4 regions of the Microbacterium sp. RD1 genome follow, and region 3 is predicted to be linked to each of the others. Evidence: predicted binding sites of a transcription regulator. Region 3 holds the regulator's gene; each other region holds the start of a gene.

Region 1 (7,247 bases), on a different contig from region 3:
CAGCCCGTCGGCGCCCGCCTCGCCGGCCGCGCGGAACAGCTCGTCGGCGCGGCGGGGGTCGCGCCCCAGTGCAGCGTCCCCGTCCAGGAGCAGAGCGGTGGCCAGCCGCGGGTCGGAGAACCCGCTGAGCAGTCGCCGCATCTCCGCGTCGGGAGGGAGCCGTCCGGGGGTGGCGTACAGCTCGAAGAGGCGGTCGACGGAGATCGTGGCCCGCACGGCATCGCGGACGACCGGCGCCGGGTGGCCGTTGCGCATCAGAAGCCCGCGCGCGTGGCCGGCCAGTGCCCAGTGCGCGTCCTCGTCGAGCGGCAGCGTGCCCGGCGACAGGCACAGCGTCTCGATCGCGGCCAGGAGCGGCGGCTCGAGGCTCGCGATGCGGTGGGCGATGAGATCACGAAGCTCCTCTCGGAGAGCCGGATGGCCCGACTCGTCCTCGCAGTCCTGCTCGTGCACGACGAGCGCCTCGCCGACGAGCCAGGCGAGGTGACCGGCGAGCTCCAGGATGTCGTCGATGCAGCGGGGCGCCCAGAAGCGCCCGCTTCCCGCACAGGCGTCCAGCACGTCGACGCGCGTGACATGACCGAGCACGAGGGGCGGGTGAGCCTTCTCGAGGGAGGTGGCGAGCTCGCGCACCGGATCGGGGAGCGGCCACGGCGCCGAGGCAACCACGACACCGGCACCGGGCGTCTGCACCCGTCGAGCGAGCGCGGCGATGAGCTCGCCCGCGCTCGTATGCACGTCGTCGGCGAGCACGACGGCCTCCGCGGGCGCCGCGTCGACGGTGGCTGCGGCATCCGCGGTCACCACGGGTCGCCCGTCACGGCCGAGCCGCCGCGCGATCTCGCGCAGCACGCGGCTGCGGCCGGAGCCCGCGGGGCCGACCACGAGGACCCGCGGTGCGGCCGGTTCACGGGACAGTGCGTCGAGGTGATTGCGCACGGGCCGCGGGAGGAGGAGGGGAGAGGCGCCGAGGGCGCCGGCGCTTGCAGGCGCGGAAGGATTCGCCATGATCGCGACGCGTCAGACGGCGGGGGTTTCCGAGGGCGGAGGTGACGGGTCTCCGGCAGGTGTCGGCCCCGGATCGGAAGGGGCGGGGTCCGGCGTCGGGTCCGGGTCCGCCGGGACGGGGTCGGGCGACGCCGTCGGGTCTGGCGAGGGGTCGGGCGAGGGCGTCGGTTCGGGGGCTTCCGGGTCGGGGTCGGGGTCGGGGTCGACCGGCACCGGATCCACCGGGGCAGGGGAGGGCGTCGACGTGCCCTGACCTGAGGGACCGGGATCCCGGGGCGCCGGAACCGATCCGGCCGGACTGCCCGCCGGCGTCGACCCGTCCGCTCCGGTCTGGGCCGCCGGCGCGGTCGTGCCCGTGCCGGGGGCTTCGTCGCCCGGGGTCGTGCTCGCCGGCGGGGAGACGCCCGGCGCCTTTCCCGGCCCCCGAGGTGCCGTCCCCGCATCCGTGTCCTGCGGCGCACCCCCCGACGGCGTCTCCGCCGCGGGGGTCGAGGCGGTCGATGTGTCAGAGCCTGCCGCATCCGACGTGCCGTCCGCGACGGGGGCGGCGGTCATCGCCGCGCGCTCCGTGGCGCTCACCATGCCCATACCGAGGGTGGGGGCGACGGCCAGCGCGGTGGCGGTGGCGAGCACGGTGAAACCCGCGGCCGCCCAAGCGGTACGCGGGGCTCGACGGAACCAGCGGTGAGGGGCGACCGCGTTCCGGGGAGCATCCACGAGCGCGAGAGCGGCCGGGGCCTCCTCCGAGCTCGCCGAAGCGCCCTCGGAAGCGAGAGAGAGTGCGGCGGCCGCGTCGGCGGCGGCGCGCGCGGCACCCAGGGCGATGATGGCCTTCGGATCGGCGTCGATGGCGATCGGCCGGTCGAAGCGCTCGGAGAGCAGCTGGGCGACCCGCGGGATGCGGGAAGAACCACCCGTGAGCAGGATCGCCCCCAGGTCCGCCGGGGCGACGGCGGCGTCCGCGAGCGCCGTCTCGAAGGCCTCGAGCGTTCGTTCGAGGTCGTCGGCGATCATCGCCTCGAACTCGTCGCGGCTGATGCGCACGGCCGTCTGCTGGCCCGCCGCCAGCACCGGGATGATCGCCTCGGAGTCGAACGACAGCGACTCCTTCGCCTCGACGCACTCCCGTCGCAGCGCCGCGAGCGCGACGCGCCCGGCCGGCTCGCCGACGAGTGCGACGGCGTCGATGTGCGCGGTGCGCAGCACGTGGCGCAGCATCGTGTCGTCGAAATCCGCGCCGCCCAGGTCTGCCAGGCCCGACGGTGCCCCGGCCGCACGGACCACGCCGTCTTTCCCCGCCCGCAGCACGACGGCGTCGAACGTGCCACCGCCGAAGTCGTAGATCGCCAGCGCCTCGCCTTCGGCCAGCGGATGCGACGCGGCGTAGTGCCGTGCGGCCGCCTCGGGCTCGGTGAGGATCTCCACGTTCCGCCAGCCGTGCTCGGCCAGCGCCGCACGGACGACGTCCGCGCGGTACTCGCCCCACGTGGCCGGGATCGTGACGGCGAGACGGGCCGGTGTGTCGCCCTCCCGCTCGACGACCGCGCGTGCCGTCCAGTCCACCATGCGCGCGTAGAGCTCCTCGGGCGAGAAGGCCCGATCGGCCGCGAGGATCGGCACGTCGTCGCCGATCCTGCGCTTGAACTCGCGGATCAGCCTCTCAGGGTGCGTGCCCCCGCGCCGCTCGGCCGCGTCGCCGAACAGCAGATCGCCGTCGGCTGCGAAGGCGACGGTGGGTGCGTTGTCACAGGCGCGACCGAGCGGAAAGGCGGTCGCCAGGAGACTGCCGTCCGGTGCGGATCTCGCCGTCGCCGCCGACGTGCGCGTGGTGCCGATGTCGATCGCCAGGAAATACGGAGCATTCATCTCTTCCCCCCGGCACGAGGGGGTCCCGGGAGAGGATCCGTGCTCGCGCCGCACGTTTCATCGGGAAGGCGTGGGTGCATCCCCAATGATGTCCCAGCGTCGGTCCGTGCCCCTGTCGAGCCGACGTCGTGATCGGATTCTGGCACAGAGCGCAGGGGATGGAAAGGGCCCTCCGTGCAGCCCTGCCGGGGAGAGCTGCGGACGACGCCCGGTTGGCACTCGCGTTGCATGAGTGCCAGCGTTTCCCTACACTGGCGTTAGCACTCTCCTCGTGTGGGTGCTAACGAGTCTTCCGTACCGAAGCGTTCAGAAAGAAGAGGTAGACCGTGTCGGTTTCCATCAAGCCGCTCGAGGACCGCATCGTCATCCAGCAGGTCGAGGCTGAGCAGACCACCTCCAGTGGTCTCGTCATTCCCGACACCGCGAAGGAGAAGCCCCAGGAGGGCGAGGTCGTGGCCGTGGGCCCCGGCCGCATCGACGACAACGGCAACCGCGTTCCGCTCGACGTCGCCGTGGGCGACCGCGTCATCTACAGCAAGTACGGCGGCACCGAGGTCAAGTTCGGCGCCGACGAGTACCTTGTGCTCTCGGCCCGCGACGTGCTCGCGGTCGTCGTCCGCTGACGCGCGACGCTTCCCGCTCCAGGCCCCGGATGCTTCGGCATCCGGGGCCTTCGCGTTGCCCGTCGGCCCGCGCATTCGCGTCGCCGGAGCGGGAGGCCGGGCGACATAGAGTAGTGCGGTGAGTCGGTCCGTGCGCAGTCCCTCCGCCGCATCCGAACCGGGTGAGGCGCGCACGCGGCTGGTCGGCGGCGGATACGCGTTCCTGTCCTACCTGCTGTGGGGCTTCCTTCCGCTGTACTTCGTGGCGCTGGCGCCGACGGGGGCGTGGGAGCTCGTCGCCTGGCGCATCGCGCTGTCGCTGGTGTTCTGCATCCTGCTGCTGGCCGTCACGCGCGCCTGGCGCCCCTTCCTCGCGATCGTGCGTCAGCCGCGCCTGCTCGGCTGGACGGCGCTGGCCGGAGTGCTCATCTACGGAAACTGGATGATCTTCGTCCTCGCGGCGTTGTCGGGCCACGTCGTGGAGACGAGCCTCGGGTACTTCATCAATCCGATCGTCACGGTGGTGCTGGGAGTCGTGGTGCTCCGTGAGCGCGTGCGCGCCGTGCAGTGGATCGCGCTCGGCATCGCCGCTGCGGCGGTCGTCGTGATCGTCGTCGGCTACCGCGCCTTCCCCTGGGTCGCTCTGGGGCTGGCGTTCTCTTTCGGCCTCTACGGACTGGTCAAGAAGCAGATCGGCCCCGCCGTCGACGCGGTGAGCGGACTGACCCTCGAGTCGGCGTGGCTCCTGCCCGTCGCGATCGTGCAGCTCGCGCTCGTCGGTGCCACCTCGGGGCTGACGCTGTTCTCCGCGGGTCCCGGGCACGCCGCGCTGCTGCTGCTGGCCGGGGTCGCCACCGCGACGCCGTTGCTGCTGTTCGCGGCGGGCTCGCGACGGGTGCCGCTGACCGTCATGGGGATGCTGCAGTTCGTCGCGCCCATCCTGCAATTCGCGGCCGGTGTGTGGGTGCTGGGGGAGCCGATGCCGCTCGAGCGGTGGATCGGCTTCGGTCTGGTCTGGATCTCGCTCACCGTGCTGACCGTCGACTCCGTTCTCGCCGCCCGGCGCGGGCGCGCGGAGGCGTCGGACATAGCCGATCTGACCTGACGCGAAGGGCGGCGGCATCCGCGCTCCGCCCCGTGATCGCGCGCATGGCATCGCTTCCAGATAACGATTGGGTCGCGTTACAGATCGTTAACGAACGGCAATACTGAGGACGCATCCTGCGCATTAGTGTGAGGGCACTGGGTCGGCGCCCGAGCGGGCCCGCAGTTCATACACAGCAAGGAGCAACATGAGCGTTTTCACACGTTCGCGTGCCGGCAAGGTCCTCGGCGGTATCGCCGTGGTCGGTGTCAGCGCACTCTTCCTGGCCGGGTGTTCCGGTGGCGGCGGCGATGCCGCTGAGACCGGTGGCTCGTCGGAGGTGGGTGGCGAGCTCGATCTGAAGATCGGCACGGCGCTTCCCCAGACCGGCACCCTGGCCTTCCTCGGCCCGCCCGAAGAGGCGGGCGTCGCCTACGCGACGTCGCAGATCAACGAGATCTCGGACGAGACCGGCCTGACCCTCGAGGTCACCTACGGCGACTCGGGCGACACCGACAACAAGGCCTACGAGACGGAGATCCCGCGCCTGCTGGGCGAGGACGTCTCGGCGATCATCGGCGCGGCGTCATCGGGCACGTCGCTGCAGTTCATCGACCAGGTCGTCGGCGCCGGCGTCATCCAGTTCTCCCCGGCGAACACGTCCGACGCGTTCACCACGTACGAGGACAACGGCCTCTACTTCCGCACCGCGCCCTCGGACGTGCTGCAGGGCGAGGTGCTCGGAAACCTCATCGCTGAGGACGGCGCGCAGACCCTCGGTCTGATCGTGCTGAACGACTCCTACGGCACCGGGCTCGCCAAGTACGTCTCCGAGGCGTTCGAGGCCGCCGGTGGCGAGGTCGTCGCGGAGACCACCTACAACACCGGTGACACCACGTTCGACGCCCAGATCAGCGAGGTCCTGGCGGCCGACCCCGACGCGATCGCGCTGATCACGTTCGACGAGGTCTCCACGATCCTGCCGAGCCTGTTCGGACAGTTCCCCGCCGAAGGCCTGTACTTCGTCGACGGCAACCTGAAGAACTTCGGCGACGCGTTCCCGGCCGGCTCCCTCACGGGCGCCAAGGGCACGCTCCCCGGTCTGTCGATCGACTCGATCTCGGACTTCACGGGCGAGCTCGACGCGTTCCTCGAGGCCGAGGGCACCCCGGCGCTGGAGGACTACAGCTACGCTGCCGAGTCCTACGACGCGACGATCCTGCTCGCGCTGGCGTCGCTTGCCGCCGGCTCGACCGACTCCGAGGCGATCGCCGAAAAGCTGATCGAGGTCTCCGGCGGAGCCGGTGACGGCGAGACCTGCGACTCGTACCAGGCCTGCGCCGACATCATCCTCGGTGGCGGAACGGCCGACTACGACGGCATCTCGGGTCCGATCACGTTCGACGAGGTCGGCGACCCGACCGAGGCGTCGATCGGCATCTACCAGTTCGGCGAGGACAACAACTACGCCGCATACGAAGGCTGATCGCAGCATCCACGCGAAGGGCCCCGGTCTTCGGACCGGGGCCCTTCCCGTTGCCCGGGCCGGCTCGGGTGGCAGCCGCGGTCGGCCTGGCACGGCGGACAACATTCCGGACCAATCCGCGGATACGCGCCGCTCGGCGGGGCCGCAGCGGCAGGGGCGGGATCGATCCGGAATGTTGTCCGCGCCCCACTCTTCCTCCCCAGGCCCCGCGCGGCGGCGGGTATCCCCAGGATGGCTTCCGCCAGGGCGTCGTCCCGTCCGAGCATCGGCAGGCTGCGGGGATGCTCATGCGCCCGGACCAGGCCTACTTCCACGCCGACCTCAAGAGCTGGGGACTGTCACAAGGGCGGATAACCGAACTGGTGCGCTCGAATGACCTGCTGCGTCCGCGACAGGGCGTCTACTTGCACCCGGCGTCCTCGGCCGAGGTGGTGGATGCCGCTCGCATCGGCGGCCTCGTGGGGTGCACAACGGTGCTGCGCGAGTACGGGGTGTTCGTGCTCGACCGCGCGGTGACCCACGTGCATGTGCCGACCCACGCGACGAGACTGCGAACGCCGAAGGAGGCGCGCATCCACTGGGCTCCGCTTCACCGCCCACCCGACAGCCGGCACATGCGGGTGGGAACCTTCGACGCGCTCCTGCAGGCGCTCATCTGCCAGGCTCCGCGTGCGGCCATCGCCACGCTCGACAGCGCATTGCACCTGGGTGTGGTGGACGAGCGCGACCTGGACGAGTTGTTCGCGGTACTCCCGCGACGTCGCCGGGTGCTGCGCGGGCTGATCCATGGGCGGGCGGAGTCGGGCTCGGAGACCTTCGTCCGCTTGCTGCTGCGCACGCTCGATCTGTCGTTCGAGTGCCAAGTCTGGATCGCCGGCGTCGGACGTGTGGACTTCCTGGTGGCGGGGTGGCTCGTCATCGAGTGCGACAGCAGAGCTTTCCACGACGGATGGGAGGCACACGTCGCCGATCGTCGCCGCGACATCCTGATCGCCGAACGTGGATACGCCTGCATCCGCCCGATCGCGGCCGACATCTTCGCGGACACCGCTCCGCTCGGCCGCGCTATCGTCGCGATGCTCGAGCGGCTCGGCCCGCGGACGGACAACATTCCGGATGCATCGGCCTCTGCGCCGCGCCGGGCCCGTCCGGCGGCAGAACGAAGTGGATCGGTCCGGAATGTTGTCCGCTGACATGGATA
Region 2 (7,247 bases), on a different contig from region 3:
AGACCGTGTTCGGTGCGGAGCTGTCGCTCGAGCTGCCTCGGCCGCAGAACGGCGAGCCCGATCCCGTCGGCTCCCACCTGCTGGTGCTCGCCCGCGGTGAGGAGGGGTATCACCGGCTGGCCGCGGCGCTCACGGCGGCGCAGCTGCGGGGGGCAGAGAAAGGCCGCCCCGTCTACGACCTCGACGAGCTGGCGGAGCGGGCGGGGGGCCCCGGCGATCCGCACTGGGCGGTGCTGACCGGATGCCGCAAGGGCGAGGTCCGCCGAGCGCTCGCCGAGGAGGGCCCGGATGCGGCGGCTGCCGCGCTCGACCGCCTCGTGACGCTGTTCGGGCGGGAATCCGTGCACGTGGAACTGATCGACCACGGCAATCCGCTCGACACGCGCCACAACGACGTGCTCGCTGCGCTCGCCGCCGATCGGCGGCTGCCGACTCTCGCGACCAACAACGTGCACTACGCCGTGCCCGAGCGGGAGCTCCTCGCCGCCGCGGTCGCCGCGGTGCGCGCCAATCGCGGACTGGACGAGCTCGACGGATGGCTCCCCGCCCACGCCGGTGCGCACCTGCGCTCCGGCGCCGAGATGACGCGCCGTTTCGCGCGCTACCCGGGGGCCGTCGCGCGCACCGTGACGCTGGCCGACGAGCTCGCCTTTCCGCTTCGTCGCGCGAAGCCGGCCCTGCCGAAGCAGAGGGTGCCCGACGGTCACACCCCGATGTCGCACCTGCGGATGCTGGTGTGGGAGGCGGTGCCGCGCAAATACCCCTCCCTCGCGCCCGAGCACCGGGCACGCATCGAGAACGAGCTCGACGTGATCGAGGCCAAGGACTTCCCCGGCTACTTCCTCATCGTGCACGGGATCGTGCAAGAGGCCCGCCGTCGCGGCATCCTGTGCCAGGGGCGGGGCTCCGCAGCGTCGAGCGCGGTCTGCTACCTGCTCGACATCACCGCCGTCGACGCCATCCGCTACAACCTGCCGTTCGAGCGGTTCCTGTCCCACCTCCGCGACGAAGAGCCCGACATCGACGTCGACTTCGACTCCGATCGGCGCGAGGAGATCATCCAGTGGGTGTACCGGGAGTACGGCCGCGAGCGCGCGGCGCAGGTGGCCAACGTCATCCAGTACCGGCCCAAGAACGCGGTGCGCGACATGGCGAAGGCCCTCGGTCACTCACCCGGGCAGCAGGACGCGTGGTCGAAGCAGGTCGAGAGGTGGGGCGCGTCGTTGGACACCGGTGCCGACCACGACATCCCCGATCAGGTGCTGACCTTCGCCACCGAGCTGCTGAAGGCCCCCCGACACCTCGGCATCCATTCCGGGGGAATGGTGCTGACCGAGCGTCCGGTGGGAGAGGTCGTCCCCATCGAGCACGCGCGCATGGCCGACCGCACCGTCATCCAGTGGGACAAGGACGACGCCGCCTGGATGGGGCTCGTGAAGTTCGATCTGCTGGGCCTCGGGATGCTGGCGGCCCTGCAGTACTGCTTCGACCTGGTCTTCGACGCGACGGGGGAGCGGTGGACCCTCGACACGCTGCCGAAAGAGGAGAAGGCCGTCTACGACATGCTGTGCCGGGCCGATTCGATCGGGGTCTTCCAGGTCGAGTCGCGCGCGCAGATCGGGCTGCTGCCGCGCCTACAGCCGCGGGAGTTCTACGACTTGGTGATCCAGATCGCGCTGGTGCGTCCCGGGCCCATCCAGGGCGGCGCGGTGCACCCCTTCGTGCGACGCAAGCTCGGGCAGGAGGAGGTGACATACGTGCACGACAAGCTCCGGCCGGTCCTCGAGCGCACCAAGGGCGTCCCGGTCTTCCAGGAGCAGCTCATGGGGATGGCCGTCGCGATCGGGAACTGCACGGCCGCCGACGCCGACGTGCTGCGCCGGGCGATGGGCTCCAAGCGCGGCATCGAGCGGATCGAGTCCATCCGCACGCAGCTGTTCGCCGGCATGAAGGAGAACGGGCTCACCGACCAGCAGGCCGATGACATCTACGCGAAGATCCAGGCGTTCGCGAACTTCGGGTTCGCGGAGTCGCATGCGCTGTCGTTCGGGCTGCTCGTGTACGCGAGCTCGTGGATCAAGCTGCACTATCCGGCGGCGTTTCTCGCGGGGCTGCTGCGCGCGCAGCCGATGGGCTTCTATTCACCGGCCACCCTCACCGCCGATGCCCGCCGGCATGGCGTGGAGGTCCGTCGACCCGATCTCCTGCGCTCCGGCGTTCAGGCCACCCTGGAGTCGCTCGCCGAGCCGCGGGGCCCGCTCGCCGACCCTGACGAAGCGTCCGTCCCGACCGGCCTCGCTGCGTGCGCGCATCGCGAGCAGCCGCCCGTCGGCGACTTCGACCCGGATGCCCCGGATGAGTCGGAGGCGCACCGCCGCGACGGCCGTTTCGCCGTGCGTCTGGGACTGGCCGCCGTCACCGGCATCGGGGTGGCGGTGGCGGAACGCGTCGTCGCCGAGCGCGAGGCATCCGGTCCCTACCGGGACCTCCGCGATCTCGTGCGCCGCACGAGCCTCACCGCGGCGCAGCTGGAGGCGCTGGCCACCGCCGGAGCGTTCGAGTGCCTGGGGATCAGCCGCCGCGAGGGCATCTGGCTGGCCGGTTCCGCGGCGCAGGACCGGCCCGAATACCTCCCCGACTCGATGGTGTCGGTGCAGCCGCCGCTCTTTCCCGATCAGACCAGCTACGACGTGCTCGCCGCCGATCTGTGGGCGACAGGGGTCTCGACGACGGATCATCCGATGACCCATTACCGCTCGGGGCTCGACGCGCGCGGGGTGCTCGCTTCTCGCGAGCTGCGCAGCCATGAGAACGGCCGGCGCATCGAGGTGGCGGGCCTCGTCACTCATCGCCAGCGTCCGGCGACGGCATCCGGCATCACCTTCCTCAACCTCGAGGATGAGCATGGACTGGTGAACGTGGTGTGCTCGGTCGGGGTGTGGAACCGCTATCGGCGGATCGTGCGGGACTCGCCCGCGCTCATCGTGCGCGGCATCCTCGAGCGCTCGGTGGAAGGGGTGACGAACCTCGTGGCCGATGCTTTCGAAGACCTTCGCGTGGGCGTCGTGCACACCTCACGCGACTTCCGGTGAAGCGTCCTGGCTAGACTCGCGACGACGCCCCTCATGCGAAAGGACCGACATGACCGACGCCTCGCAGGTCCCCCCAGGATGGTACGACGACCCCGAAGACCCCCGCTCGAAGCGGTGGTGGAACGGTCTCGCCTGGACCGATGACCGCCAGCCCGCCGCCGAGCCGGTCTTCACGGCACCCGCCGCGCCCGCCTACGCGGCGTATCCGTCCTACCCGTCCGCGCCCGCCGCGACGACCCCGGAGCTGCGCCGCGACATCGCGACCAACACCGTGTGGATCTGGGTCGTCGTCCTGCTGCCGCTCCTGTCGCTGGTGCCGCTGTTCTTCGTCGACTGGGCGGGCTACATCGAAGGCACCGTGCGCGATTCGATGCAGTCGCCGTCGACGGCGTGGATGTCGTCGTTCACCGGTTTCTCCCTGGTGCTGACTCTGGTCGGCTGGGTTCTCGTGGCGGTGCAGATCGTCGCGGCGTATCTCGATTGGCGGGCTCTGCGTGCCCGCGGCATCCAGCGCCCCTTCCACTGGGCGTGGATCTTCTTCACGCTCGTCATCTCCAACGGCGTCTACGTCATCGGCCGCGGAGTGGTCCTGCGACGCCAGACGGGATCGGGTCTCGGCCCCGTGTGGGCGTGGATCGCCGTCACCGTGGTGACGATCGCCGTGGGCATCGGCTTCGCGGTCTACATCCTCAACATCGTCTTCGCGCTCATCCCCACCATCGAGCAGTACACGCGGTCATGAGCGATCAGACGAGTGCGGCGGGTCAGATCGACCCGGCCGCCGCGCCCTCGGGAACCGGCTGCGTCGAGTGCGAAGCGGCGGGCGGGTGGTGGGTCCACCTCCGTCGATGTGCGGCCTGCGGGCACATCGGATGCTGCGACGACTCGCCCGAGCGCCACGCCACCGCGCACTGGCAGGCGACCGGGCACCGCTTCATCCAGAGCTTCGAGCCCGGTGAAGACTGGTGGTGGGACTATCTGGAGCAGGCGAGCGTCGAGGGGCCGGAGCTGGCTCCCCCCACCAGCCGCCCGGAGTCACAGCCGTCGCCCGGACCGGAGGGCCGCGTGCCCGACGACTGGCGCGAGCAGGTGAGGGCCCGCCGCCGCTGACGCGCCCGAGCAGCCGGCGGCATCAGGCGCGGTCGCGGAGGACCAGCGCCGCGGCCCCGACCAGCGGACTCTCGTTGCCGAGCTCCGCCCGCACGATCTCCGCGCGCCCGAGGAACGGGTAGGCCGCCGTCCGATCACGCGCGTCGCGAACCAGGTCGACGTAGTCCGGCGACACGTGCGAGAAGCCGCCGCCGATGACCACCATGTCGAGGTCCAGGAGGGCGGTGGCGGAGGCCAGCGCCGAACCCACCGCCGCGGCGCTGCGCCGGACAGCGGCGACCGGGATCTCCTCGCCCGCGGCGTATCCCACCGCGAGCTCTTCCCCGCGGGTACCGCCCCAGCCCTGATCCCGCGCCCACCGCACGATGTTCGGCCCGCTGGCGATGCGTTCGACAGTGGCCTCGCGGCCATGCACGCCGGGGGGCGTGAACCCGGCCACCTCGATCTGCCCGAGATGGCCGGCGTTGCCCGTCACCCCCGGATACGGCTCGCCGGCCGCGATGATCCCGCCCCCGATGCCGGTGGAGACGACTATCCCGAGCATCGAGCGGGTGCGCCGCCCGGCACCCTGCCAATGCTCGGCGATCGCGATGCACAGCCCGTCGAGAGCGAAACGCACCGGCACGTCGCCCCACGTCTTCGGCAGGATGGCGCGCACCGCGTCGGCGAGGGAGAAGCGCTCCGCATGGGGGAGGTTGAGCGGCGAGACGGTGTCGTGCACGGTGTCGATGGGTCCGGCGCTGCCGATCCCGACCCCCACGGGGATGACGCCGGCCGGTAAGGCCGTGAGTGCCTGATCGACCACGGTGTGAACAGCGACGCGGAGGGCGTCGTGGTCGCTGTCGGGTCCCGTGGGGGCGCGGAAGCGGGACGCGTCGACGACGTGACCGTCCTCGTCGATGAGGCAGGCTTCGACCTTGGTTCCGCCCAGGTCCACGGCGATCGCAACGGTCACGGAACACGAGGCTACAGAAGTCGGAGCGGACCCGAGAACTCGTTGGCACTCTCAAGGGGAGAGTGCTAATCTGGTCTTAGTTGAGTCACACAGACTCAACTTCACCGATCTGCCGGATCACCCGGCACGCGAAGAAGGAGGAACCATGGCAGGCTATGACCCTTTCCGTGACTTCGACCGTCTCGCATCGGCCCTGATGGACACTCGTCGCGGCCCGCGACGCATGCCCATGGACCTGTATCGCGACGGCGATCACTACGTCCTCACGGCGGACCTTCCCGGCGTCGACCCGGGCTCCGTCGACATCGACGTGGACGGCCAGCTGCTCACCATCCGCGCTGAGCGCACGCTCGCGTCGGGTGACAGCGTCAAGTGGATCACCCGCGAGCGTGAGGCTGCCACGTTCGTGCGCCAGCTCAACCTCGGTCAGGGGATCGACACCGAGAACATCAGCGCCTCGTACAACAACGGGGTGCTCTCGGTCACCATCCCGGTGAGCGAGAAGGCCAAGCCGCGTCGCATCGAGGTCACCAGTGCGGCCGGCGACGCGACGATCCGAGCGCACGAATCCGACGCGCCGCAGCCGATCGAGCAGTAACGCCGCGCGCGTGAGCGGGGGCGATCCTTCGGGATCGTCCCCGCATTGCGTACAGGCCGGATGATCGAAACGCTGCCGCTGCGTGCGCGCTCCCTAGCGTGGAAAGACGGGTAACCACCGTTGCGAAGGAGCATCATGAGTCTCAGAGGCCAACAGAGCGCGCGCGATCGGATCCTGGCATCCCAGGGTGACGCGGATCGCATGATTCTCGTCGAGGGCGCCACCATTCTCACCATGGCGGGCGACGAGCCGTTCACCGGGGACGTCCTGATCCGCGGCGTACGCATCGTGGCGGTCGGCGACCGCCTCGCCGAGCGGGCGGGGGACGCCATACGCGTGGACGCGTCGCGCTGCATCCTTCTTCCCGGCCTGGTCGATTCCCATGTGCACGCCTGGGAGGGACAGCTTCGCGGCATCGCCCCCGACGCCGACTTCGGCAGCTACATGGCCCTCACCCACGACGGTCTCGCGCGGCATTACCGGCCGGAGGACATCGCCATCGGCGAGAGGCTCACGGTGCTCCAGGCGCTGAATTCCGGGACCACCACCATCGTGGACAACAGCCACAACTCTCGCAGCCGTGCGCATTCCGAGGCCGCGATCGAGGCGCTCCTGTCCTCCGGCATCCGCGCCGTCTACGCGGCCGGCAGCGCGCAGGCCGGTGCGCACGAGGGGCACCTCCCGGGCGATCTGCTCCGCCTGCGCAGCGAGTACTTCGAGAGCGGACAGGATCGCGTGACCCTCCGGATGTTCGACATCCAGCCGTCGGTGGACACGTGGCGGTTCGCCCGTGAGAACGGCTTCGGCGTGTGCGCCGAGATGGGCTCGTGGATTCCGAACCTCGACGAGCTCGTCGCTTCGGGGCTGATGGGGCCGGATCACTCGTACAACCATTGCGCCGACATCTCGGCCGCCACGTGGGATGCCATCGCCGAGAGCGGGGCCGCCGTCAATCTGGTACCCCGGTCAGACTCGCATTTCGGCCTCGGTGCGTTCGCACCGGTGCTGGAGGCGCAGCGGCGAGGCATCCGGATCGGGATCAGCAGCGACAACGAGATCAGCTACCAGCACGACCTCTTCACGGAGATGCGGACCCTGCTGACCGTGCAGCGCGGACTGAGCTTCGCCGCAGAGTTCGCGGGCGACGCGACGGCTTTGCCGCGCTATCGCGCGATCGACGTCCTGCACGCGGCCACCGTCGGAGGCGCAGCGAACGCGGGGTTGATGGACGAGATCGGAACCGTCGAGGTGGGCAAGCGGGCCGACCTCATCTTGATATCGCTCGACGACGTCGGCACGCGACTGTGGGGATCAGCGGTGGGAACGGTGGTCAACTTCGCCAGCGCGGCGACCGTCGACGCGGTCTTCCTCGACGGCGACGTGCGCAAGTGGGACGGAGGGCTGATCGGCGTGGACGTGGATGCCCTGATCTCCGCGGGAGAGGAGTCTCGCGCCTACCTGCTGGAGCGGTTCGGCACGGATCTCGCGGCGG
Region 3 (7,247 bases):
GCAGATCGACCTGCGTGATGTCGCCGGTCACGACCATTCGCGTGCCGAACCCGAGGCGCGTGAGGAACATCTTCATCTGCTCGGGCGTGGTGTTCTGGGCTTCGTCGAGGACCACGAACGAGTCGTTGAGCGTGCGCCCGCGCATATACGCCAGGGGCGCGACCTCGATCGTGCCGGCGGCCATCAGCTTGGGGACGACCTCGGGGTCCATCATCTCGTTCAGGGCGTCGTAGAGCGGCCGCAGGTACGGATCGATCTTGTCGTTGAGCGTTCCGGGGAGGAACCCGAGCCGCTCCCCCGCCTCGATGGCGGGGCGGCTCAGGATGATGCGGCTGACCTCCTTGCGCTGCAGCGCCTGCACGGCCTTGGCCATCGCGAGGTAGGTCTTGCCGGTTCCGGCCGGGCCGATGCCGAAGACGATCGTGTTCTCCTCGATCGCGTCGACATAGGCCTTCTGACCGAGCGTCTTCGGGCGGATGACGCGTCCCCGTGAGGAGAGGATCGCCTCGCCCAGCACTTCGGACGGTCGCGGTCCGCCGTCCTCGGCGTTGCGCCGGAGGATGCGGCTGGAGCTTGCGACGTCGACGGTGTCGAGGCCGTGGCCCGCTCTCGTCATCGCGAGCAGCTCGTCGACGAGGGCGCGGGCCCGGGCGACGTCGCCAGCGGGGCCGGTGAGGGTGATCTCGTTGCCGCGCACGAGCACGTCGACGTCGGGATGCTCCTTCTCGACGACCCGCAGCAGCCGGTCCTGCGGACCGAGCAGCTGCACCATGGCGATGCCGTCGGCGTAGACCCGCTCGACGGTCGGTTCGGAGTCGTCAGCCACCGAGGCTCGCTTCCTGCAGGCCGCCGCCGAGCACGTGCGCGTGCACGTGGAAGACGGTCTGCCCGGCACCGGGGCCGGTGTTGAAGATGAGACGGAAATCGCCGTCCGCGTGCTCGGCGGCGACGGTGTTGGCGAGCCCCACCAGCTCGGCGAGAAGCGCAGGGTCGCCGGCGGCCAGCTCGACGACGTTGCGGTACTCCCCCGACTTGGGGATCACGAGGAGGTGGACGGGAGCCTGGGGCGCGATGTCGCGGATGGCGAACGCGTTCTCGGTCTCGGCGAGGATCTCGGCGGGGATCTCTCCCTCGAGAATGCGCGTGAAGATCGACGGTTCGCTCATGCGTTCCAGTCTATCGGCGGCTCCGCGTCCGAGCCGCGGATGCCCGCGCCGCCCGAGCCGCCCGTCACCAGCGGCCGAGGGCGACGTTCGCCACCGCGATGGCCGCGGCGCCGGCGGTCGAGGTGCGCAGGACCGTCGGCCCGAGCCGCACGGGGGTGGCCCCGGCGACCGACAGCGCGGACAGCTCGGCCTCGGAGACGCCGCCTTCCGGCCCGACCACGAACGCGACGTCCCGCGTCTGCCCGGTGAGATCCGCCGCGGACAGCCGGCAGGCGGCTCCCGGGTCCAGGATCAGCATCCGTGTCGTGGCGGCCAGCGCGACCAGACCCGCGCGGTCGACGGGGTCTGCGACCTCGGGAAGCCACGGCCGATGCGCCTGTTTGACGGCCTCACGGACGATCGTCCGCCAGCGGGCGACGCCCTTGTCGGCTTTGCCGTCCCAACGCGAGATGCTCCGTTCGGCCTGCCACGGCACGATGACGTCCACGCCGAGCTCGGTGGCCGCCTGGACGGCGAGCTCGTCACGGTCGCCCTTGGCCAGCGCCTGCACGAGCACCAGTCGCGGCGTCGGTGCGGCGACGTCCCGTCGCGTCACGACCCGCACGACGACCTCCCGCGGCGCGATCTCGTCCACCGTGCCCTCCAGCCAGACGCCGCATCCGTCGCCGACGGTCACCGCCTCCCCCCGCCGCAGCCGCCTCACGGTGGCGGCGTGATGCGCCTCGCCGCCGTCGAGGACGACGGTCCCCCCGGGGCTCGCCGCGGCGGCGGCGTCGCTCAGGAAGTGCAGCGCCACGGTTCAGCCGTTTCGGAAGCGGTCGCGAAGCTTCGAGAACATCCCCTGGTGGAACTCGGCCAGCCGCGGCGAGGGCGCCTTCGTGCGCCGGGCGAACTCCTCGATGAGGGCACGCTCCTTGCCGTCCAGCCGCGTGGGCGTCACGACATGCACGCCCACACGGAGGTCACCCCGCTGCGAGCCCCGCAGCGGGGTGATCCCGCGGCCCTTGATCGTGAGCACGTCGCCGGATTGCACGCCGGGGCGCACGTCCAGCTCGACCTCGCCGTCGAGCGCCTGGATGCTCGTGCTCGTGCCGAGGATGGCATCCGGCATCGACACCTCGAGCGTCGCCATCAGGTCGTCGCCCTCGCGGCTGAAGACCTCGTGCGGGGCGACGTTGATCTCGAGGTAGAGGTCGCCGTTCGGACCGCCCGCGGGACCTACCTCTCCCGAACCGGGCAGCTGCAGCCGCAGGCCGGTCTCGACGCCGGCGGGAATGTCGACCGAGACGGTGCGCCGCGCGCGCACGCGTCCCTGACCCTGGCAGGTGGCGCAGGGGTACGGGATGGTGGTGCCGTATCCCTGGCAGGTGGCGCACGGCTGCGTCGTGACCACGTTCCCGAGGAGGCTGCGGACGGTGCGCTGGACGTTTCCGGCCCCGTGGCAGATGTCGCACGTGACCTCGGACGTGCCGGGCTGGCAGCACGACCCCTGACAGGTCTCGCAGAGCACGGCGGTGTCGACGTCGAGGTCGCGGTGCGTGCCGAAGACGACGTCTCCGAGCTCGAGCGTGACCCGCACGAGCGCGTCCTGCCCGCGTTCGCGCCGCGAGCGCGGGCGGCCGGCCCGTGCGCCGCCGCCTCCGCCGCCGAAGAACGTCTCGAAGATGTCGCCGAAGCCGCCGAAGCCCGCGGCGCCGCCTCCGCCGCCGAACGGGCTGGAGTCGCCGCCGAGGTCGTAGCGCCGGCGCTGCTCGGGGTCGCTGAGCACGTCGTAGGCGTGGGTCACGAGCTTGAACCGCTCGGATGCGTCCTCGCCGGGATTGACGTCGGGGTGGAGCTCGCGGGCCAGGCGCCGGTAGGCGCGCTTGATCTCGTCGGCGGAGGCGTCGCGCGCGACGCCCAAGACCTCGTAGTGGTCAGCCACTTTCGCCTTCCTGCCCGCACACGGCGGGATCGTTCGTGAGCCGGATGCTGCTCAGCGGCCGTTCTCGTCTTCCTCGAGCATCCGGGTCAGATAATGCGCGACGGCACGCACCGCCGCGAGATTCGTGGGATAGTCCATGCGCGTCGGACCGAGGAGCCCGACGCGTGCACCGCTCGCCGGCGCGTCGTAGTCGCTCGCGAGCACGGACGCCTCGATGAGACCGAAGGGCTCGTTCTCCCGGCCGATGCTCACCGAGAGGCCCTGCGCGTCGGCCACCATCTCGCTCATGAGTCTGAGCAGCGTCACCTGCTCCTCGATCGCTTCGAGGAGCGGATAGATGCTGCCGCGGAAGTCGGATTCGCGCCGAGCAAGGGTGGCAGCGCCGGCCATGACGAGCCGGTCCTGCCGGAACTCCTCGAGCTCCTCGGCCAGGACGCGCAGCACGGGATGGGCCATCGCCTCGATCCCCGTCGCCGCGGGCGCGGAGCCGGAGAGGACGGCGTCGATGCGCTCGGCGCCGTCGCGCACCGAGGACCCGACGATGAGCGCGCCGATGCGGGCGCGCAACTGGGCGAGATCGTCGTCGGAGGGCTCCTCGCGGGAGTATGCGAAGCGTTGCGTGACGCGGCCGGTGTCGGTCACGACGACGACGAGCATGCGGCCGCCGCCGAGATTGACCAGCTCGACATGCGTGACGTTCGCCGCCGCGAACGACGGGTACTGCACCATCGCGACCTGACCGGTGAGCCGCGTGAGCGCGCGGACGGTGCGTCCGAGGAGATCGTCGAGGTCGCCGGAGTCGTCGAGGAACGATGCGATCGCCGATCGCTGCGCGCCGGAGAGCGGTCGCAGCTCGGCGAGGTGGTCGACGAAGACGCGGTAGCCCTTGTCGGTGGGTACGCGCCCCGACGAGGTGTGAGGCGCGGCGATCAGCTCTTCGTCCTCGAGGAGCGCCATGTCGTTGCGGATGGTCGCCGCCGACACCCCGAACGCATGCCGGTCCACGATGGCTTTGCTGCCGACCGGCTCACGCGTGTCGACGTAGTCCTGCACGATCGCGCGCAGTACCTGGAGCCCGCGTTCCGTGACCATGGCACTCCTCCCGCGAACGTTGGCACTCGTCGTAGCTGAGTGCCAATTCTAGCGGATGCAGCAGGAGGAGCGCCGAGGACTCACTCCGTGAGGGCGCGGACCACCGCATCCGCCAGGAGCCGCCCGCGGCGGGTGAGCACGACCCGTCCGCGGATCGCCGCTTTCCCCTCGACCAGTCCGTCCGCGACGAGACCGGCCACGGCCCGTCTGCCCTCGGCCAGCAGGTCGCTCACCGGGATTCCCTCGCGGATGCGGGAGCCGAGCAACACCGATTCGAGCCGCCGGGCAGCGGCATCCGGCCTCTCCCGACCGGCAGCGGGCGACTGCTGCTGCGCCAGGCGCGCGGCGTACGCGGCGGGGTGACGGACATTCCACCAGCGGAGTCCGGCGACGTGGCTGTGCGCGCCGGGACCGAACCCCCACCAATCCGAGCCCCGCCAGTAGGCGAGGTTGTGGCGGGAGCGATGCGCAGGGGTGCGCGCCCAGTTGGAGACCTCGTACCACTCCAGGTCGGCCCCGCCGAGCAGGTCGTCGGCCAGCTCGTACATGTCGGCCTCGAGATCGTCGTCCGGCTCCGCGAGCTCCCCGCGGCGGATCTGGCGGGCGAGCTTCGTGCCGTCTTCGACGATGAGGGCGTACGCCGAGAGATGATCGGGCTGCAGAGCGATGGCCTCCTCGAGGGACGCACGCCAGTCCTCCAGCGACTCCCCCGGGGTGCCGTAGATGAGGTCGACGCTGACGTCGAGGCCGGCGGCCCGCGCGGCGGCCACGGCGGTACGGACGTTCGCCGGGTCGTGGGTGCGATCGAGGGCTGCGAGCACGTGCGGCTGGGCCGACTGCATGCCGATCGACATGCGGGTCACGCCGGCCGCCGCGAGGGTGTCGGCGACCTCCGGCGTGACGGTGTCGGGGTTCGCCTCGACGGTCACCTCGACGTCGGGTGTCTTGCCGAACGCGTTGCGGACGCCCGCCAGCATGCGGGCGAGATCCCCCGGCGGGAGGAGCGTCGGGGTTCCGCCGCCGAAGAAGATCGTCGAGGCCGGCCGGAGATCCCCGGCGGCGGCGAGGACCGGCACCGACAGGTCGATCTCACGCTGCACGGTGTCGGCGTACTGGTCCTGGCGGGCACCCTGCAGCTCGGACGAGGTGTACGTGTTGAAGTCGCAGTATCCGCAGCGGACGCGGCAGAACGGCACGTGCACGTAGACGCCGAAGTCGGTTCCGGCCTCGATGCGGAGATCGTCGGGGAGGCGTCCGTCCAGTGGTGCGGCGTCGCCGAGCGGCAGCGCTGCGCCCATCAGTGCGCGCTGCTGTAGAGCGGCGAGATCGCGCGGAGATACCTCTGGAACAGCTCGCGGCGGCGGTGCCGCACGAGGCGGGGGTAGAGGCGGTAGACGAGCGCGACCGGCGCATCGAAGGCCCGCACCGTGAACCAGACGCCGTCATCGTCGCGCCAGTCCAGGACGAACAGCTCCTCCCCGCTGACCACCGAGTCCCCCACGGTGCCGAGCGTGAAGCCGACGCGGCGGGGCTCCTCGATGACCGAGATGACGCGCAACTCCGCGTCGGCGCGCATCCGCCGCACCCGACCGCGCAGCCGCACTGTCGTGCCCGGAGCCACGAACGGCGTGCCGTCGGCGTCGAAACGCTGATCGGACTCGAGGCGGCTCGGGGCGATGGGGGTGCCTTCGGCGTCGTAGCCCACTCCGGTGTACATCGGGCCGGGCGCGGGCCGGACGTCGGTGAGAGTGAGCCCGCCCTCCCGCTGCGCCGCCCACGACAGGAGAGCCTCGCCGGCCGTGGCGAAGCGTTCCTCGCCCGAGCCGATCCGCCAGCTCTCCTCGGCGGGGATGGAGCGCTCGGGCGGGTATTGCATGAGGTCCGAGGCCTGCGTCGCCCCCACGGCGGCGTAGTCGACCGTCTCGTCTCTAAAGGTCCCGCGGCGCATCGTTCCAGGTTACGCCGCTCGCCGCTCCCGTGAGACTGCACCACCGCCACGAGACTGCAGTCAGCGGACGCAGTCTCGTGGCGCAGATGCAGTATCGAGCACGCGCTACTTCTTGGACTCGACGTCGCCGGAGAGCGCGGCGATGAACGCCTCCTGCGGCACCTCGACCCGCCCCACCATCTTCATGCGCTTCTTGCCCTCCTTCTGCTTCTCGAGGAGCTTCCGCTTGCGGGTGATGTCACCGCCGTAGCACTTGGCCAGCACGTCCTTGCGGATGGCGCGGATGTTCTCGCGCGCGATGATGCGGGCTCCGATCGCGGCCTGGATGGGAACCTCGAACTGCTGGCGCGGGATGAGCTTGCGCAGACGCTCGGTCATGAGCGTGCCGTACGCGTAAGCCTTCGCGCGATGAACGATCGAGCTGAAGGCGTCGACCTTCTCGCCCTGCAGCAGGATGTCGACCTTCACCAGGTCGGCCTCCTGGGAGCCCGCGGGCTCGTAGTCGAGGCTCGCATAGCCTTGCGTGCGGCTCTTCAGATGATCGAAGAAGTCGAAGACGATCTCACCGAGCGGCATGTTGTAGCGCAGCTCGACGCGGTCCTCGCTGAGGTAGTCCATGCCCAGTAGCGTGCCGCGGCGTCCCTGACAGAGCTCCATCACCGTGCCGACGTAGTCCTTCGGCAGCAGGATGCCGACCTTGACCACCGGCTCCGAGACCGTGGCGACGCGTCCGTCGGGGTACTCGCTCGGGTTGGTGACGGTGACGGTCTCGCCGGTGTCGGTCGTCACCTCGTACGTGACAGACGGGGCCGTGGTGATGAGATCCAGACCGAATTCGCGCGAGAGCCGCTCGGTGATGATCTCGAGGTGGAGAAGCCCGAGGAAACCGGCGCGGAAACCGAAGCCGAGGGCGACGGATGTCTCGGGCTCGTACTGCAGCGAGGCGTCGGAGAGCTTGAGCTTGTCGAGGGCTTCGCGAAGCTCGGCGTAGTCGCTGCCGTCGATCGGGTAGATGCCCGAGAACACCATCGGCTTCGGATCGGTGTAGCCGGGGAGCGCCTGGGATGCGGGCTTGCGCTGGTTGGTGATCGTGTCGCCGACCTTGGACTGGCGGACG
Region 4 (7,247 bases), on a different contig from region 3:
GTGGACCCCCATCGGTGCGGCGGGCGTCGTGATCGTGCTCACCGCGATCTTCTTCGCCGTGAACTGGCGGCGCGCCAAGCAGGACGCCGCCGCCAGCTCGGAACGATAGACCCGGCGCCCTCGCCCGCGCCACGGCGGGAGTGCGTGTGCCGAGGGGAGTGCGTGTCACGAGGGGAGTGCGGATGCGCGGCATGGGCCCCTCCGCTCGTGACATGCACTCCGCTCGGGACGTGATCACGGGGGACTGACGCCACGCGATGCGGGGAGTGGCTCGCCTCGCAGACCCGTGGCTGAGGATGGGCGTCCCCGTGGCGCAGGCGGCGGTGAGAGGCGCGCGGCCGACGCCCTAGACTCGGTGCTCAGGAGCGGAGTGCGCGGGGTTGGTGCGGCCTGCCTGTCACCTCACCCACGTCCTCTCCCTACGATCCGCGTCGCTGCGCGGGTACGCCGGCTTGGCGCAATTGGTAGCGCACCTAACTTGTAATTAGGGGGTTGCGGGTTCGAGTCCCGCAGTCGGCTCTCTCTGCTCGGTCCCGCTGCGATCCGCAGGCGTGGCGCCTCGACGGGCTAGTGCATCGCGGCGCGGTTGACAAGTCTCTTACCCGCCCGCCGACGGTGGCGTTTCGTGAGCAGGGAGGCGCCGCGGGGCGCCGACCGAAGGAGGAACCGTGGATACGACAGTCCTCATCTGGATCATCGTCGTCATCGTGGTGGTGCTCGCGATCGCGGCCGTCGTTGTCGTCGTCACGTCGAAGGGGCGCCGGGAGCGGCGTCAGCGGCGCCAGCACGAGCACGCGGAGAAGCTCCGGGCCGAGGCCCGGGATGCGGACGCCCGCGCGCGCGAGCACGAGGCCGGTCTGGCGCAGGCCCGTGCCGACGCGGCGGCGGCCACCGCCGAGTCCGAGCGAGCGAAGGCGCAGGCGATCCATGCCGATCTGGAGGCCGAGCAGCGTGCGGCCGACATCGACGTCCACGCGGCGGAAGCGGCGCGCCGGCGTCAGGAACAGGCGGAGACCCTGCGCAAGGCCGACAAGGTGGATCCGTTCGTCGCGACCGACCGCGACGGGGGAGAGACGGGCGCACCACGCCGCAGCGACACCTGACACCGACCGCTCCCACCCTCCCCGCGGCACCACCTCGCTCCGCGGGGCCGTAACATCGTCCCGGCGGATCACCCGGGAGGAACGTGAGCGAGCGACGCATCCCCCTCTGGGTGGCGGTGGCGGCAGCCGTGCTCATCGGCGTGGCCACGGCAGTCCAGGCGCGGGTGAACGGCTCCCTGGGTGGGGCGCTGAACGACGGCTACGCCGCCGCCCTCGTGTCTTTCGGTTCCGGGCTGGCGATCCTGATCGTCCTGTGCGCGGTGCTCCCCGCGGGACGGGCGGGGACGCGCCGCCTGATGCGCGGCATCCGGACCGGACAGGTGCCGTGGTGGGTCCTGCTGGGCGGCCTGGGCGGCGCCCTGACCACGGCGACGCAGGGACTGACGGTCGCCACCGTCGGAGTCGCGCTGTTCACGGTGGGAGTGGTGGCCGGGCAGACCCTGAACGGTCTGGTGCTCGACAGGGTCGGGTACGGGCCGGGAGGCACGGTCGCGGTCACGATGCCCCGCATCGCCGGGGCGGCCCTCGCTCTGACAGGGGTCGTCGTGTGCGCGTCGGCCGCGGGCTCGACGGCATGGTGGATGCTGCTGCTGCCGTTCCTGGCCGGAGCCGGGATCGCGTGGCAGCAGGGCACGAATGGCATTCTCGGATCCCGCATCGGCAGCCCCGTCGTGGCGACCCTCGTGAACTTCTTCGGCGGCACGGCGGCGCTCGCCGTGGCGACGGGGGTGCATGTCCTCGTGGCTGGGCCGCCCGCACCGCCGCCATCCGATCCGTGGCTGTACGTCGGCGGCGCGCTCGGCGTCGCCTACATCGCGCTGTCGGTCGCCGTCGTGCGCACCACGGGGGTCCTGCTCCTCGGACTCGGCTCGGTCGTCGGGCTGCTGCTGTCGTCGGTACTGCTGGATGCCGTGTGGCCGGCGCCGTCCGCCCCGCCCCTCCCCGTCGCGCTCGTCGCCGTCGCGATCGCGCTGGCCGGTGTCACCGTCGCGGTGGTGCCGTGGCGACGCGGCGGACGCAAGAGCGCCTAGGCCTTCGTGCCCTCGCGCTTCTTCCCCGCCGGCATGCGCGACAGGTGGTCGGCGGCCTCGACGGGCTTCCGTCGGCCGGGGCGATCGGTCGGGGGTTTCCCTCCCACGTACAGCCAGCCGAGGAGCGCCTCGTTCTTGCCGAGGCCGTGCGCCTTCGCGACCGCCTTGTGGCGCGTGTACCAGCCGGTGCGCCAGATGACGCCCCATCCGGCTTCATCCAGGAGCAGGCTCAGGGTGTGGGCGACTCCCGAGGCCACCGCCTCCTGCTCCCACCGCGGCACCTTCTCGCTCTTGCGGTAGGTCGCCACGATCGCCACGAGGAGAGGCGCGCGCAGCGGCTTGGACGACCGGCCCTTATCGCCGGAGGCCTTGCTGATCGCGCGGCCCAGGCGATCCCGGTCGCTTCCGCGCAGCTCGATGAGGCGCCACGGGCGGAGCGAGGAATGGTCGGCCACGCGTCCGGCAGCCGAGACGAGTTCCGCCAGCTCCGACGGTGTGGGCGCGTCATCGGTGACGCGAGACCACGAGCGGCGCGCCCTGACGGCCTCGAGGGCCGTCACGCCTCTGACTCGGGTGCGAAGTTCAGCGACAGCGAGTTCATGCAGTATCGGTCGCCGGTGGGGGTGCCGAAGCCGTCGGGGAAGACGTGACCGAGGTGCGAGCCGCAGTTCGCGCAGCGCACCTCGGTGCGCACCATGCCGTGGCTGCGGTCCTCGATGAGTTCGACAGCCTCCGGTCGCACCGACTCGTAGAAGCTCGGCCATCCGCAGTGCGAGTCGAACTTCGTGCCGCTTTGGAACAGCTCCGCGCCGCACGCGGCGCAGGTGTACAGCCCCGCGCGGCTCTCGTCGAGGAGCTCTCCGGTCCAGGCGCGCTCCGTGCCGGCCTGGCGGAGCACGGCGTATTGCTCGGGCGACAGCTCTGCCCGCCACTGCTCGTCGGACTTGTTCACGGCGTAGGTCATGAGGAGATCCCTTCCACCCTCCATTCAACCCGACGCCGGCACCTCGGCGGCGATAATGCCGGGATGGAACAGGATGCGGTCGCCGCCGTCGTGAGCCGCTACGCGAGGTTCGCGCGAGACGAGGCGCCCGGTCGTTCGGAACTGTACGCGGAATGGGCGCGCGGCGTGGCCCGGACCCCGGAGGTGGCGGCCGTGCTGGCGCGGATCCCGCCCACCCGCCGCCAGCCGCCGTTGGTGTTCGCGGTGACCCGCTTCCTCGGGGCCCCCGAGGCGGATTTCGCCTCCTGGGCGTCGTGGCTCCGCGCGCACGCCGACGGGGTCGTGGCGGAGTGCGCGGTGCGGAGCATCCAGACCAACGAACCGCTTCGCTGCGCGGCGATCCTTCCCGCTCTCAGCGCGATCGACGGTCCGATCGCGCTGCTGGAGATCGGCGCCAGCGCCGGGCTCTGCCTCTACCCCGACCGCTACTCGTACCGCTATCGCACGCCTCGCGGCGGCGTCGCGCTCGATCCGCCGGCGGGGGAGAGCGCCGTGGTGCTGGTGAGCGACCTGGACGGCGACCCGCCCCTGCGGCTGCCCGATGTCGTCTGGCGCGCGGGCATCGACCTCGACCCGCGAGATGCCCGTGATGCGGCGGACCGCGCGTGGCTCACCGGCCTGGTGTGGCCGGGGGAGGAGGGGAGGATCGAGCGCATCACGGCGGCGTTGGACATCGCGGCCGTCGATCCGCCGCAGCTGGTGGCCGGTGACGCCGCCGAGCGGCTCGCGGAGGTGGCGGTGACCGCGCCGCGCGACGCCACGCTCGTGGTGACCACTCCCGGCGTGCTCGCCCACATCCCCCGGGCGCGACGCCACGACCTGATCGACCGGGCGCGCGCCGCCGGGCGATGGATCACGCTCGACGAGCCGGGGCTCCATGACGGCTGGGACCGCATCCCCGAGCCCTGGCCGGGCGGGTTCGCCCTCGCACTCGACGGCGTCGTCCTCGCCGCAGTGGACCCTCTCGGCGCTTCCGTGGCGTGGCTCCCCGGTGCGCGGAAGCACCCGTCGTAGCGTGAGCACGTGCCCCTCTCCGACCGCGATCGCGCCCTGCTCGCCTTCGAGGCGGAGTGGCGCCGCCATGGCGGCGCGAAGGAAGAAGCCATCCGCGCGGAGTTCGACATGCCGCCGGCGCGCTATTACCAGCTGCTCGCCCGGTTGATCGACACCGCCGAGGCGCTGGAGCACGATCCGCTGCTCATCCGCCGCCTCCGCCGCCTCCGCGACACCCGCGCCGCCGTGCGGGAAGCGCGAACGGGCGCACGGTGATCTGCGCGCGGCCCCGGTAGCATCGGAGCGTGGCCCGAACGACCTTCCCGCCCGACCGCTTCGACGACATCGCGCCCGAGACGGGTCGCGTGGGCGCTCACCGGGCGGAGAACCCCCGCATGCGCGGCGGCGTGGTCTTCCTCTGGGCGGCCCTGGCCACCGTCGTGCTGCTGGCGGCGGGGATCTTCGGCGCACTGCTGGTGTCGGGGCGCATCTCGCTCGCCCCGGAGGCTGCGCCCTCCTCCACCCCCCTGCCTCCGCAGATCGAGCCGGTCATCGACACGTCGTTCCCGGTCCTGGTCCTCAACGCCACCGGGCAGGAGGGGCTGGCCACGCAAGTGCGCGACGTGGTCGTCGCCGCCGGCTGGCCCGCCGATTCGGTCAACGCGGGAGCGGCCGGCAGCACCGATTTCGAGACGACGACGATCTATTACGCCTCGCCCGATGACGAGGCCGCGGCGCTCGGGCTGGCCGAGGTCATCGGCGGCGCGGAGATCGCCGAGAGCACGCAATACCTGCCGCCCGATGATCCCGCGACCGAGGAGAACGAGGCCGGTCGCCAGCTGACCGTCGTGCTGGGCCTGGATCGCGTCTCGCCGCCCGCGGAGACCCCGGCATCCTGATTTCCGGGCCCGTGTTTCGGGCCGGTAAACAGTTCGATGCGGCCGTGCAACAGTTGCCCGAGCGGGCGATTTCGGCCCGCGCGTCGTGGTTACGATGACGATCGTCCCGTCGCAACAGCAGGAGATCAGCATGGCCCAGGGCACTGTCAAATGGTTCAACGCCGAGAAGGGTTTCGGCTTCATCACCTCCGGCGACGGCCAGGACGTCTTCGTCCATTACTCGAACATCGACATGACGGGCTTCCGCGTCCTCGAAGAGGGTCAGACCGTCGAGTTCACCGTCGGCGCCGGTCAGAAGGGTCCGCAGGCCGAATCGGTCCGCGTGGTCTGACGCGTCCTCGCACTTCGTCCCCGCATCCCGTGTCGGATGCGGGGACGAAACATGTCCGGATGCGACGACTTCCCCCCGGTCGCGGCTTGCACTCCCCAGGGGCGAGTGCCAGAATGATTTAGCACTCGTGTTTGTTGAGTGCTAATGACTGACACCCACCGTCCGGGAGGGACGACACACACATGGCAAAGATCATCGCTTTCGACGAGGAGGCTCGTCGCGGCCTCGAGCGCGGCCTGAACATCCTCGCCGACGCCGTCAAGGTGACGCTCGGCCCCCGCGGTCGCAACGTCGTGCTCGAGAAGAAGTGGGGCGCACCCACGATCACGAACGACGGTGTCTCGATCGCCAAGGAGATCGAACTCGACGACCCTTACGAGAAGATCGGCGCTGAGCTGGTCAAGGAGGTCGCCAAGAAGACCGACGACGTCGCCGGTGACGGAACCACCACCGCGACCGTCCTCGCTCAGGCGCTCGTCCGCGAGGGCCTTCGCAACGTCGCCGCCGGCGCCGACCCCATCTCGCTCAAGAAGGGCATCGAGAAGGCCGTCAAGGCCATCACCGACGAGCTCCTCAACGGCGCCAAGGAGGTCGAGTCCAAGGAGCAGATCGCTGCCACGGCTTCGATCTCTGCCGCTGACCCCGCCATCGGCGAGCTGATCGCCGAGGCGATCGACAAGGTCGGCAAGGAAGGCGTCGTCACCGTCGAGGAGTCGAACACCTTCGGCACCGAGCTCGAGCTCACCGAGGGCATGCGCTTCGACAAGGGCTACATCAACCCCTACTTCGTGACCGACCCGGAGCGCCAGGAAGCGGTCTTCGAAGACCCCTACATCCTGATCGCGAACCAGAAGATCTCGAACATCAAGGATCTGCTGCCCATCGTCGACAAGGTGATCCAGGAGGGCAAGGAGCTCCTCATCATCGCTGAGGACGTCGAGGGCGAGGCTCTCGCGACGCTCGTGCTCAACAAGATCCGCGGCATCTTCAAGTCGGCTGCCGTCAAGGCTCCCGGCTTCGGCGACCGTCGCAAGGCGCAGCTGCAGGACATCGCGATCCTCACCGGCGGCCAGGTCATCACCGAAGAGGTGGGCCTCAAGCTCGAGAACGCGACAGTCGACCTGCTCGGCCGTGCCCGCAAGGTCATCATCACCAAGGACGAGACCACCATCGTCGAGGGTGCCGGTGACTCCGCTCAGATCGAGGGTCGCGTGACCCAGATCCGTCGCGAGATCGAGAACACCGACAGCGACTACGACCGCGAGAAGCTCCAGGAGCGCCTCGCCAAGCTCGCCGGCGGCGTCGCCGTCATCAAGGCGGGCGCGGCGACCGAGGTCGAGCTCAAGGAGCGCAAGCACCGCATCGAGGACGCCGTTCGCAACGCGAAGGCTGCCGTCGAGGAGGGCATCGTCCCCGGTGGTGGCGTCGCGCTCATCCAGGCCGGCAAGGTCGCGTTCGAGGGCCTGTCCCTCGAGGGTGACGAGGCCACGGGTGCGAACATCGTCCGCGTCGCCATCGAGGCCCCGCTCAAGCAGATCGCGCTGAACGCCGGTCTGGAGCCCGGTGTCGTGGCGAACAAGGTCGCAGAGCTGGAAGCCGGTTGGGGCCTCAACGCCGCCACCGGTGAGTACGGCGACCTGTTCGCGCAGGGCATCATCGACCCGGCGAAGGTCACGCGCTCGGCGCTGCAGAACGCCGCGTCGATCGCGGGCCTGTTCCTCACCACCGAGGCGGTCGTCGCCGACAAGCCCGAGAAGGCTGCGGCGGCTCCGGCCGACCCGACCGGCGGCATGGACTTCTGATCCACCGCTGAGACGCACAGAGGGCCTCTTCCTTCGGGAAGAGGCCCTCTGCCGTTCTGCGAGGGGTCGCATCCGGCGGCATGTC

The links. Region 3 encodes HrcA, which represses chaperone genes, less so after heat shock. Its sites were predicted from a motif close to TTNGCACTCGNNNNNNNCGAGTGCNAA; they were not measured.
Region 1: the regulator HrcA is predicted to act here: its motif matches at 3,087-3,113, upstream of groES (co-chaperone GroES).
Region 2: the regulator HrcA is predicted to act here: its motif matches at 5,200-5,226, upstream of ACTU3I_RS08765 (Hsp20/alpha crystallin family protein).
Region 4: the regulator HrcA is predicted to act here: its motif matches at 5,479-5,505, upstream of groL (chaperonin GroEL).

Annotation. Positions count from the first base shown of each region.
Region 1 covers NZ_JBQPOL010000002.1:875,798-883,044, reverse strand. Annotated here, with positions in the region: gene ACTU3I_RS12985 (helix-turn-helix transcriptional regulator) at 1-1,008, opposite strand, end outside; gene ACTU3I_RS12980 (Hsp70 family protein) at 1,021-2,874, opposite strand; gene groES (co-chaperone GroES) at 3,201-3,497, shown strand; gene rarD (EamA family transporter RarD) at 3,616-4,581, shown strand; gene ACTU3I_RS12965 (ABC transporter substrate-binding protein) at 4,769-6,046, shown strand; gene ACTU3I_RS12960 (endonuclease domain-containing protein) at 6,328-7,239, shown strand.
Region 2 covers NZ_JBQPOL010000001.1:1,792,677-1,799,923, forward strand. Annotated here, with positions in the region: gene ACTU3I_RS08745 (error-prone DNA polymerase) at 1-3,092, shown strand, start outside; gene ACTU3I_RS08750 (DUF2510 domain-containing protein) at 3,142-3,834, shown strand; gene ACTU3I_RS08755 (UBP-type zinc finger domain-containing protein) at 3,831-4,202, shown strand; gene ACTU3I_RS08760 (ROK family protein) at 4,225-5,157, opposite strand; gene ACTU3I_RS08765 (Hsp20/alpha crystallin family protein) at 5,303-5,755, shown strand; gene ACTU3I_RS08770 (amidohydrolase family protein) at 5,891-7,247, shown strand, end outside.
Region 3 covers NZ_JBQPOL010000004.1:158,688-165,934, reverse strand. Annotated here, with positions in the region: gene ACTU3I_RS17485 (PhoH family protein) at 1-772, opposite strand, end outside; gene ACTU3I_RS17480 (HIT domain-containing protein) at 819-1,166, opposite strand; gene ACTU3I_RS17475 (16S rRNA (uracil(1498)-N(3))-methyltransferase) at 1,231-1,962, opposite strand; gene dnaJ (molecular chaperone DnaJ) at 1,966-3,090, opposite strand; gene hrcA (heat-inducible transcriptional repressor HrcA) at 3,142-4,182, opposite strand; gene hemW (radical SAM family heme chaperone HemW) at 4,263-5,480, opposite strand; gene ACTU3I_RS17455 (DUF1990 family protein) at 5,480-6,130, opposite strand; gene lepA (translation elongation factor 4) at 6,236-7,247, opposite strand, start outside.
Region 4 covers NZ_JBQPOL010000001.1:1,769,290-1,776,536, forward strand. Annotated here, with positions in the region: gene ACTU3I_RS08610 (hypothetical protein) at 1-109, shown strand, start outside; tRNA gene ACTU3I_RS08615 (tRNA-Thr) at 447-519, shown strand; gene ACTU3I_RS08620 (hypothetical protein) at 669-1,103, shown strand; gene ACTU3I_RS08625 (DMT family transporter) at 1,187-2,134, shown strand; gene ACTU3I_RS08630 (nitroreductase family protein) at 2,131-2,694, opposite strand; gene msrB (peptide-methionine (R)-S-oxide reductase MsrB) at 2,691-3,098, opposite strand; gene ACTU3I_RS08640 (DUF2332 family protein) at 3,162-4,151, shown strand; gene ACTU3I_RS08645 (DUF3263 domain-containing protein) at 4,161-4,406, shown strand; gene ACTU3I_RS08650 (LytR C-terminal domain-containing protein) at 4,436-5,029, shown strand; gene ACTU3I_RS08655 (cold-shock protein) at 5,160-5,360, shown strand; gene groL (chaperonin GroEL) at 5,543-7,162, shown strand.